DNA from 2 places in the Paraburkholderia pallida genome. Region 1 is predicted to be linked to the other one. Evidence: riboswitches for the same ligand, from Rfam matches in the RefSeq annotation. Region 1 holds a riboswitch; the other holds the start of a gene.

Region 1 (4,413 bases):
GCCGTGTTCGGCAGGAAGGGCACGCCGTGGCGCTTGAGCAAGTCGAAGAAGCCGGCAACGGCGGTGCCGTCGTTCATCTGGCGGCGCAGCGCGACGGTGATCATGCCGGGGCGCGCGGCCTCCATCGAATCGGAGAGCGCTTGCAGCGACGGATAGCGCGACGTGCCGAGCAGCACGCGGCTCGAGAAAGTTTCGCCGTAGAGCGTGAGAGCGTCGGCGGTCTGGATGGTAGTCATGGCGTGAATCCTGGGCGGGTGGCGTCGGACGGGCGGCGCGCGGTAGCTAAAGCCGCAACTGGAGCAGCGATAAAAGCGTGCTGATCGCGCGCGATCAGCCGCCGGCCACCGGGCTGACGACGTCGAGGCGGTCACCCGCCGAAAGCGTGCGCGCACCGTGCTGGGTGCGCGTCACGAAATCGCCGTTCACGGCGACGGCAAACGGCGGACGCGCACCGAATGCGGCAAGCGCATCGGCAACGGTCGCGCCTTCGGGCAGCGTGAGCGGCTTCTGGTTGATCTGAATATCCATGGCAATTCGTCTGACTACGTTGTTTCCGGCAAGGCGCAATGGATGCGCCTCATCTTCTGTTTGCGGTGTCGCGCTCGCGGGCCAACAGTAACGACCGGCCCTCGAATGCACTCGAGCCTCTTCAAGGCATGTCAAGCGGGCTCATGCGCGCCCTGCGTGTCGCGAGCGTGCAGCATCGACGCCCAGCGCGATTCGCCACGCAGCGACTCGAAGGCGTCGGCATCGTTAAGCCGGCCAGCCAGCAGCGCCTGGGCGACGCGCACCGCTTCGTCGGCCACGGCGGGCGCGATCATGAAGCCGTGGCGATAGAGCCCGTTCACGCGCAAGGTGTCACCGTCACCCCGGCCGCCGTCCCAGATGAGCGCGGGACGATGGTCGGGCAGCGTCGGTCGGCACTGCGAATTGAGCTCGAGAATCCGTGCCTCGCCGAACGCCGGATGCACGGCGAACGCCGCGCTCAGCAATTCGAGCGCCGAGCGCACGCTCACGGGCGAGCAGTCCTCGCCCTCGATCTCGGTCGCGCCGATCACATAGAGATCGTCCTGTTTCGGCGCGATATAGAGCGGATAGCGCGGGTGCAGCAGGCGCACGGGCCGTGTGAGGCCGATGCCCGGCGCGTGCACGCGCGCCACTTCTCCGCGAATGCCGCGCAGCGCCGGCAGCGCAGGCTTGGCACCAAGCCCCCGGCAGTCGATCGTCACGCGTGCGCGCGGCAGGCTCGCTTCGTCCACGCTCGTGTGCCAGTGCGTTTCCACGCCGCGCTGCGCGAGGCCCGCGGCCAGCGCCGCCAGCGCCTGACGGTTGTCGAGCTGCCCTTCGCCGCCCAGCAGCCAGCCGCGCGCGAAGCGCCCGGCGAGCGCCGGCTCGGCGGCGTCCAGCTGCGCGCCCTGCAGGGTCGTGAAATTCGCATCGGCAAGCTCGCGCGGCGCGTTCGCGCGCACGCGGCGCTCGAACAGGGGCGCCTCGGTGCGGTCGGCGTGATGCCAGACCACGAGCGTGCCGTTGCGCTGGAAAAACACGGGTTCGGGCAGCTCGGCGAGAATGCGCGGCCAGGTGTCGAGCGAGGCGACGCCCAGCTCGGTGATCAATAGCTCGGCGACGGCGGCTTCGGCGAGCGGCGCGAGCATGGCTGCCGCGATCCAGGCGGCCGACTCCCCGCCTTCGGGCCCGCCGCGCTCGTAGAGCGCCACGCGATGCCCCGCGCCCGCGAGGCGCCACGCAACGAGGCGTCCGCATAGGCCACCGCCAAGCACTGCGAAATCAGGCACTGCTGACGAGGCGCGCGCGGGCGTCTGGCCGCCGGTCGAAACCGGGGAATGATCAGAACAAGGTGCAGAAGAGGCGGTCATCGTATCCCTTTCGTACGGCAACTAGCATGCGTACCCAAGGACGAAACCGGCTGGCAAGGCCGGCCGTGCAAACAACGCGAAGCGCAAAAACGATATGCGCAGCACGTGCTGCCCGGCGGGAATCTGGACGCCTGAACGAATTCAGTCGAATCGACTGATCAATGGCGCGAGCAAGACTTTCCGGAAACTTCCCGCGCCGGTATTACCCGGATCGGGTGCGAAGGGTCTCTCTCAGCCTCACTGCGGCATGTCAGGCATACCGGTGAAGCACCCCTGTTTCGTCAGCGGTCATTAGACCACAAAAGGCGCGCGCGCCGCAAACGCGGCCGGGTGGCAGGCGTTTGTGCTCTGGCACAATGCCCAAACCGGTGCGAAACGCCCAGTTCGCGCGAGCGGTGAGACAATGTCGAACCCCACACGCAGCCGTCGCGAGACCGCGCGCAAGGCGACCGGAAGCCACGCGCGCCATTAAGACTCGCTTAAGCGGTTCGGGACACAATCGCAGCGCCAGGGCGCCGCGTACGGCGGGTATCGTCTATTCCGGCCGCGGGCCGGCACAACATCAGGACGCACATGACCAACCTCACTCCCCGCGCCACGCCGGATCAGAACGAGCATCACAAGATCACGGCCTGGAGTCTGATCAAGCCCTACTGGGTGTCCGAGGAACGCTGGTTCGCCTGGGGTCTGCTCGCCGCGATCATCGCGATGAACCTCGCCGTCGTGTGGATCAACGTGCGGCTCAACAGCTGGAACGCGGACTTCTACAACGCCCTGCAAAACAAGGACGTCAAACAGTTTCCGCATCTGCTGGTGATCTTCACCGTGCTCGCGTTCGGATTCATCATCCTCGCGGTGTACGGACGGTATCTGCGCCAGATGCTCGGCTTTCGCTGGCGCCAGTGGCTCACCACGCGCTTCCTGAACGACTGGCTCGGCCAGGGCGCGTTCTACCGCATCGAGCGCGACCGTCTCGCCGACAACCCCGACCAGCGGATCAGCGACGACCTGCAATCGTTCGCCACCACCACGCTCTCGCTCACGCTCGACCTGCTCTCGACGGTCGTCACGCTGGTCTCGTTCATCACGATCCTCTGGTCGCTCGCGGGCGCGCTCACCTTCGCGCTCGGCAGCACGCCCATCACGATTCCGGGCTACATGGTCTGGGCCGCCGCGCTCTACGCCGTTTTCGGCTCGCTCGTGATCCAGAAGGTCGGCCACCCGCTCGTGTCGATCAACTACCAGCAACAGAAAGTGGAGGCGGACTTCCGCTTCGGCCTCATCCGCCTGCGCGAGAACGCCGAGCCGATCGCCCTCTACGACGGCATGGAAACCGAGCGCAACAACGCGCAAGGCCTGTTCGCGCACATAAAGGACAACTGGTGGCGCGTGATGAAGTACACGAAGCGCCTCACCTTCGTGTTGAGCTTCTACGGCCAGATCGCCATCATTTTTCCGATCGTCGTCGCCGCGCCGCGCTACTTCGCGGGCGCCTTCTCCTTCGGCGTGCTGATGCAGATCTCGCAGGCGTTCGGCACCGTGAGCGACTCGTTCTCGTGGTTCATCAACAGTTACTCCACCCTCGTCGAATGGCGCGCCACGGTCAACCGTCTGCGCGAATTCGTGCGCGTGGTGCACTCGCCGCGCCTGAAAGAAAGCATCTCGCCCGCGACCGAGCACGGCGGCATCAACCTGCATTTCGTCGACGCGGGCGAGCTCACCACCGAGCATCTGAAGCTCGCGCTGCCCAACGGCACGCCGCTCTCCGAAGTGCGCAACATCGCCATCAAGCCCGGCTCGCGCTGGCTCGTGCGCGGCCCGTCGGGCGCGGGCAAGAGCACGCTGATCCGCGCGCTCGCGGGCCTCTGGCCGTTCGGCGAGGGCTCGATCGACGCCCCCGTGGACGCGCGCATGATGTTCATCCCGCAGCAGAGCTATCTGCCGATCGGCACGCTCAAGGCCGCGCTCACCTACCCTTCGCCCGCCGGCGACTATAGCGACGAAGACTGCCGCGAGGCGCTGCGCGCCTGTCGCCTGGAAGACTATGTGGGGCGCCTGCACGAGTCGGCGCACTGGACGCGCGTGCTCTCGCCGGGCGAGCAGCAGCGGCTTGCGGGCGCACGCGTGCTGCTGCACAAGCCCGATTACCTGTTCCTCGACGAAGCGACCAGCGCGCTCGACCCCGACAACGAAAGCCGTCTGTACAAGGTCTTCATGGAGCGCCTGCCGAAGGCGGCGATCGTGAGCGTGGCGCACCGCGAGTCGCTCGCGGCCTACCATCACGAGACACTCGAAATCGAGCGCATGCCTGAAGAGCGGGTCGCGGCATGAGCGCAGGGCGCGGCGCCCATAGCGAGCGTGTGGTCCTGATCACGGGCGCGGGCTCGGGTATTGGTGCGGCGCTCGCCCGGCGTCTTGCCGCGCCCGGGGTCGCGCTGATGCTGCACGCGCGCGGCGCCGACGCGCCGGCGCGTGCGCGGCTTGCCGCCGTCGCGGCAGAGTGCGAGGCGCAAGGCGCCACCTGCGCGACGGCCTG
Region 2 (4,413 bases), 1.7 Mb from region 1:
GTGGCATGCGTTCGGCTGGACGGGCGTATGCGTGGCCGGCCTCGCCTTCAGTGCACTCGCCGCGTGGATCCACTACGCCACGCGTGCGAGGCAGGACGCACGCGCCGCTTGAATGTCCTGAGAAACGCGCCGAGCGCCTTCGCCGCGCAGGCGCAGCGCGGCACACACGCGTCTGGAATCGAGTGTTCGTGCAAGCAGTACGACGTACCGGGCACGCGGTGTGCTGGAGAAGGGTTCACTCATTTAGCGGAGAAACCCCTCATGAAACGCCTGATTGCCTTGCTTCTCGTCACCGCGTCGGTTGCGGCGCTGTCCGCCTGCAATACCGTCGCGGGCGCGGGTGAAGACCTGTCCTCGGGTGGCCACGCCATCACGAACAGCGCCGAGCAGGCGAAGTAACGGCGCGGCAGGCGCGGCGCCGGCGCTCGTGCTGGCGCCGCGGCTGTTCATTAGCGCACCGGCATCGACTTCGAATGCTTCGCGCTCCGAATGATCCGGCGAGATCAGGACGCGCGCCGCCGATCGTCGAACACGAACGAGAGCCCGACGCTGCCGAGAATCAACACCGTCGCAACGATCGTGCCGAGCGTGATCGGCTCGCCGAGCGTGAGCGCGCCCAGGATGACCGCGACCACCGGGTTCACGTACATGCAGCTGCTCGCCACGATCGGGCTCGTGTGGCGAATCAGATAGCCATAGGCGACATACGCGGCCATCGTGCCGATCAGCATCAAATAGACGAACGCGACAAACGGCAGGAAATGCAGCGTGCCCATGCGCTCGCCCGTGATCCAGGCGACCAGCGTCGAGATCGCGCCGCCGAGGCCGATCTGCAGCGCTGTCGCGATGAAGAGATCGGCGGGCAGTTCGAGCCGCCCCGCGAGATGCGCGCCGATCGCCCAGAAGAGCGCGCCGCCGAGAATCGCGAGGCTGCCGCCCGCGGTCCCGGTCGCGCCCCCGCCGTGGCTGAGAATCGCGATGCCGACGAGCCCGAGCGCCACCGCCGCCCATTCGCCCTTTGCGACGCGCCTTCCAGCCGCGGCGGCGATGAGCGTGGCGAACAGCGGCACGGTCGCGACCATCACCGCCGCCGTGCCCGTACCCACCGTGCGCATGCCGTAGGCCAGCATGCCGCTCGACAGGCCCACCAGCATCGTGCCCACTACGCCCGCGTTACGCACCTGCGCGAGCGTCGGCATGACGGGACGCCGGCGCATCGCGAACACGAAGAGCCCGATGCCCGCGAGCAGATTGCGCAGGCCCGAGAGCAACAGCGGGGGAAACGAGCCGAGCGCGACGTGCACGCCGAGATAGGTCGAGCCCCACACGAAGTAGACGACCGCGAGCGACAGCGCGACACGGCCGCCGCGCGACTGCGGCAGCCGCACACTGCGCGCGAGGCGCCAGCATTGGGCGCCGGCCTGGATCAGCGTCTGCAGCAGCCCTTGTACAAGGGGGCTGGCGCTCCAGCGGGAAGGCAAACGGGGAGGCATCGTCATTGCACCGCGGAGAGACTGAGGGCGAACCGCGGACATCCCGCCGGACGTGAGACGGGACGAATGAAGCGCAACGGCATGATGGAAGCGACGAAAAAAGAAAGTGCGAGGTGTGCCCAGATTTAGGGGCACGAAGGACACGAAACGCCCGAACGGGGCGCCACGCATTATGCAACAAGGCATCTGGTTGCGGACGCAGCGAGCGTGCTTTATGCGCGGGCGCGCTGCTTGCGCGCAACGAAGCGCATGGCTGACCCGTTGCCCACCATTTACGAGACCGTGTTAGCATGTTAGCTGCTTTCAAAAATCTTTCAATTTCTGCCGTCTTCATGCATCCGCCGCTCACGCACCTTGCCGTGCACCTCGCCGCTTCCCTGCCGCCGCGCGCCCAGCGCGGCGCGCTGGCGTGCGCGGGAGCGTATCCGGACGCGCGCGCTGCCGCCCGACGCCCCCTCCCCGGCTCCCCAGCCCCGCTCGCCGCCGCCCGGCGTCCACACTGAACCACCCTCCGCTTCCCGGAGCCGTTCGGTCGGGCTCCGGGCCGATCCCCACCTTTTTCAATCCCGGATCGTAAGGAGAACCACCATGTCGAAGAAAATCCGCTATCTGACCGAGCTCGATCTCGCCCGCCTCGAAAAATGCGCCGCCGAGCCAGGCGCCGCGCCCGCGCGCCAGCTCATGCTCGACGAACTGCTCGAACGCGCAGAGATCGTCGACTCGCACAACGTCGCGTCCAACGTCGTCACCATGAACTCGCAGGTCACGCTCGTGAACGCCCGCACGGGCGAGAACGTCACGTTCACCGTGGTCTATCCCGTGAGCGCCAACCTCGCCGCCGGCCGCCTGAACGTTTTTTCGCCCGCGGGCCTCGCGTTGCTGGGCGCGAAGCGCGGCGAGTCCGTGCGCTTCACGCCGCCGAGCGGCGCCGTGGAGACCTTCAAGATCGACCGCATTCTGTTTCAGCCCGAAGCCGCGGACGATTTCACGCTGTAAGCGTCGCGCGACTCCACCTCGTCTGGCACATTTCGCACGCCGGAGCACTTGCCAGATCGTCGCAGCACGGTGTATCGTTTGGCCTGCTTACGCGGGGGTCCTGCGTTATGCGCCGCTTCGAATCGTTCAGACGAATGTTCAAGCCGCGTATTACGTGGGTGAGAAATACCCTTTGAACCTGATCTGGATAATGCCAGCGCAGGGAAGCGTCCGGACTTCGCCACGCATCACGTCTCACCCCATCACAGCGAAGTCCGTCCACGTTCCGTCTCGTCTCCTGCTAAGCCGCTGTTCCCACTTTGCTTTGCATGGAGAGAGAGACGCATGAACGCGAATCCGAAGTTCATTTCCGCCACGGCGCACGTCGACGAAGCCGCAATCGCGCCGCTGCCCAATTCCCGCAAGATCTACGTGACCGGTTCGCAGCCCGACATCCGCGTGCCGATGCGCGAGATCACGCAATCGGATACGCCCACGGGCTTCGGCGGCGAGAAGAATCCGCCGATCTACGTCTACGACACCTCGGGTCCGTACACCGACCCTGAAGCGAAGATCGACATTCGCGCGGGCCTGCCGGCGCTGCGTCAAGGCTGGATCGAGAAGCGCGACGACACCGAAGCGCTGCCCGGCCTCTCCTCCGACTACGGCCGCGAGCGCGCCGCCGACCCGGCCACGGCCGAGCTGCGTTTCCCGGGCCTGCATCGCACGCCGCGCCGCGCGAAGGCCGGCAAGAACGTCACGCAGATGCACTACGCGCGCCAGGGCATCATCACGCCCGAGATGGAATACATCGCGATCCGCGAGAACCAGCGCCGCGCCGAATACCTCGAAAGCCTCAAGAACAGTGGCCCGAACGGCGCGAAGCTCGCCGCGATGATGGGCCGCCAGCACCCGGGCCAGGCGTTCGGCGCTGCCGCTTTCGGCGCCGACGCACTCAAGGAGATCACGCCTGAATTCGTGCGCGAGGAAATCGCGCGCGGCCGCGCGATCATCCCCGCGAACATCAATCACCCGGAAAGCGAGCCGATGATCATCGGCCGCAATTTCCTCGTGAAGATCAACGCGAACATCGGCAATTCGGCGGTCACCTCCTCGATCGGCGAAGAAGTCGACAAGATGACGTGGGCGATCCGCTGGGGCGGCGACACGGTCATGGATCTGTCGACCGGCAAGCACATTCACGAAACGCGCGAGTGGATCATCCGCAACTCGCCGGTGCCGATCGGCACGGTGCCCATCTATCAGGCGCTCGAAAAGGTCAACGGCAAGGCCGAGGACCTCACGTGGGAAATGTTCCGCGACACGCTCATCGAGCAGGCCGAGCAGGGTGTGGACTACTTCACGATTCACGCCGGCGTGCGCCTGCAATACGTGCCGCTCACGGCCAACCGCATGACGGGCATCGTCTCGCGCGGCGGCTCGATCATGGCCAAGTGGTGCCTCGCGCATCACAAGGAGTCCTTCATTTACGAGCATTTCGAAGAGATCTGCGAAATCATGAAGGCCTATGACGTGAGCTTCTCGCTCGGCGACGGCCTGCGTCCGGGCTCGATCTACGACGCCAACGACGAAGCGCAGCTCGGCGAACTGAAGACGCTGGGCGAGCTCACGCAGATCGCGTGGAAGCACGACGTGCAGGTCATGATCGAAGGTCCGGGCCACGTGCCGATGCAGCTCATCAAGGAGAACATGGACCTGCAACTGGAATGGTGCGACGAAGCGCCCTTCTACACGCTCGGGCCGCTCACCACGGATATTGCACCGGGCTATGACCACATCACCTCGGGCATTGGCGCCGCGATGATCGGCTGGTTCGGCACGGCGATGCTCTGCTACGTCACGCCGAAGGAACACCTGGGCCTGCCGAACAAGGACGACGTGAAGGAAGGCATCATCACGTACAAGCTCGCGGCCCACGCGGCCG

What was found. A riboswitch is a leader RNA that binds a small molecule or an ion and turns the genes downstream of it on or off. The one in region 1 is predicted to bind thiamine pyrophosphate.
Region 2: it holds a riboswitch for thiamine pyrophosphate, as region 1 does, so the genes downstream of both, thiC (phosphomethylpyrimidine synthase ThiC) here and E1956_RS04615 (FAD-dependent oxidoreductase) in region 1, are expected to answer to the same signal.

What each region holds. Positions count from the first base shown of each region.
Region 1 covers NZ_CP038148.1:1,019,521-1,023,933, reverse strand. Annotated here, with positions in the region: gene E1956_RS04625 (thiazole synthase) at 1-236, opposite strand, end outside; gene thiS (sulfur carrier protein ThiS) at 331-528, opposite strand; gene E1956_RS04615 (FAD-dependent oxidoreductase) at 660-1,877, opposite strand; TPP riboswitch at 2,049-2,162, opposite strand; gene E1956_RS04610 (ABC transporter ATP-binding protein/permease) at 2,451-4,208, shown strand; gene E1956_RS04605 (SDR family NAD(P)-dependent oxidoreductase) at 4,205-4,413, shown strand, end outside.
Region 2 covers NZ_CP038148.1:2,761,618-2,766,030, forward strand. Annotated here, with positions in the region: gene E1956_RS12525 (MFS transporter) at 1-112, shown strand, start outside; gene E1956_RS12530 (entericidin A/B family lipoprotein) at 262-399, shown strand; gene E1956_RS12535 (EamA family transporter) at 504-1,499, opposite strand; gene E1956_RS12540 (GreA/GreB family elongation factor) at 2,082-2,489, shown strand; TPP riboswitch at 2,573-2,712, shown strand; gene thiC (phosphomethylpyrimidine synthase ThiC) at 2,814-4,413, shown strand, end outside.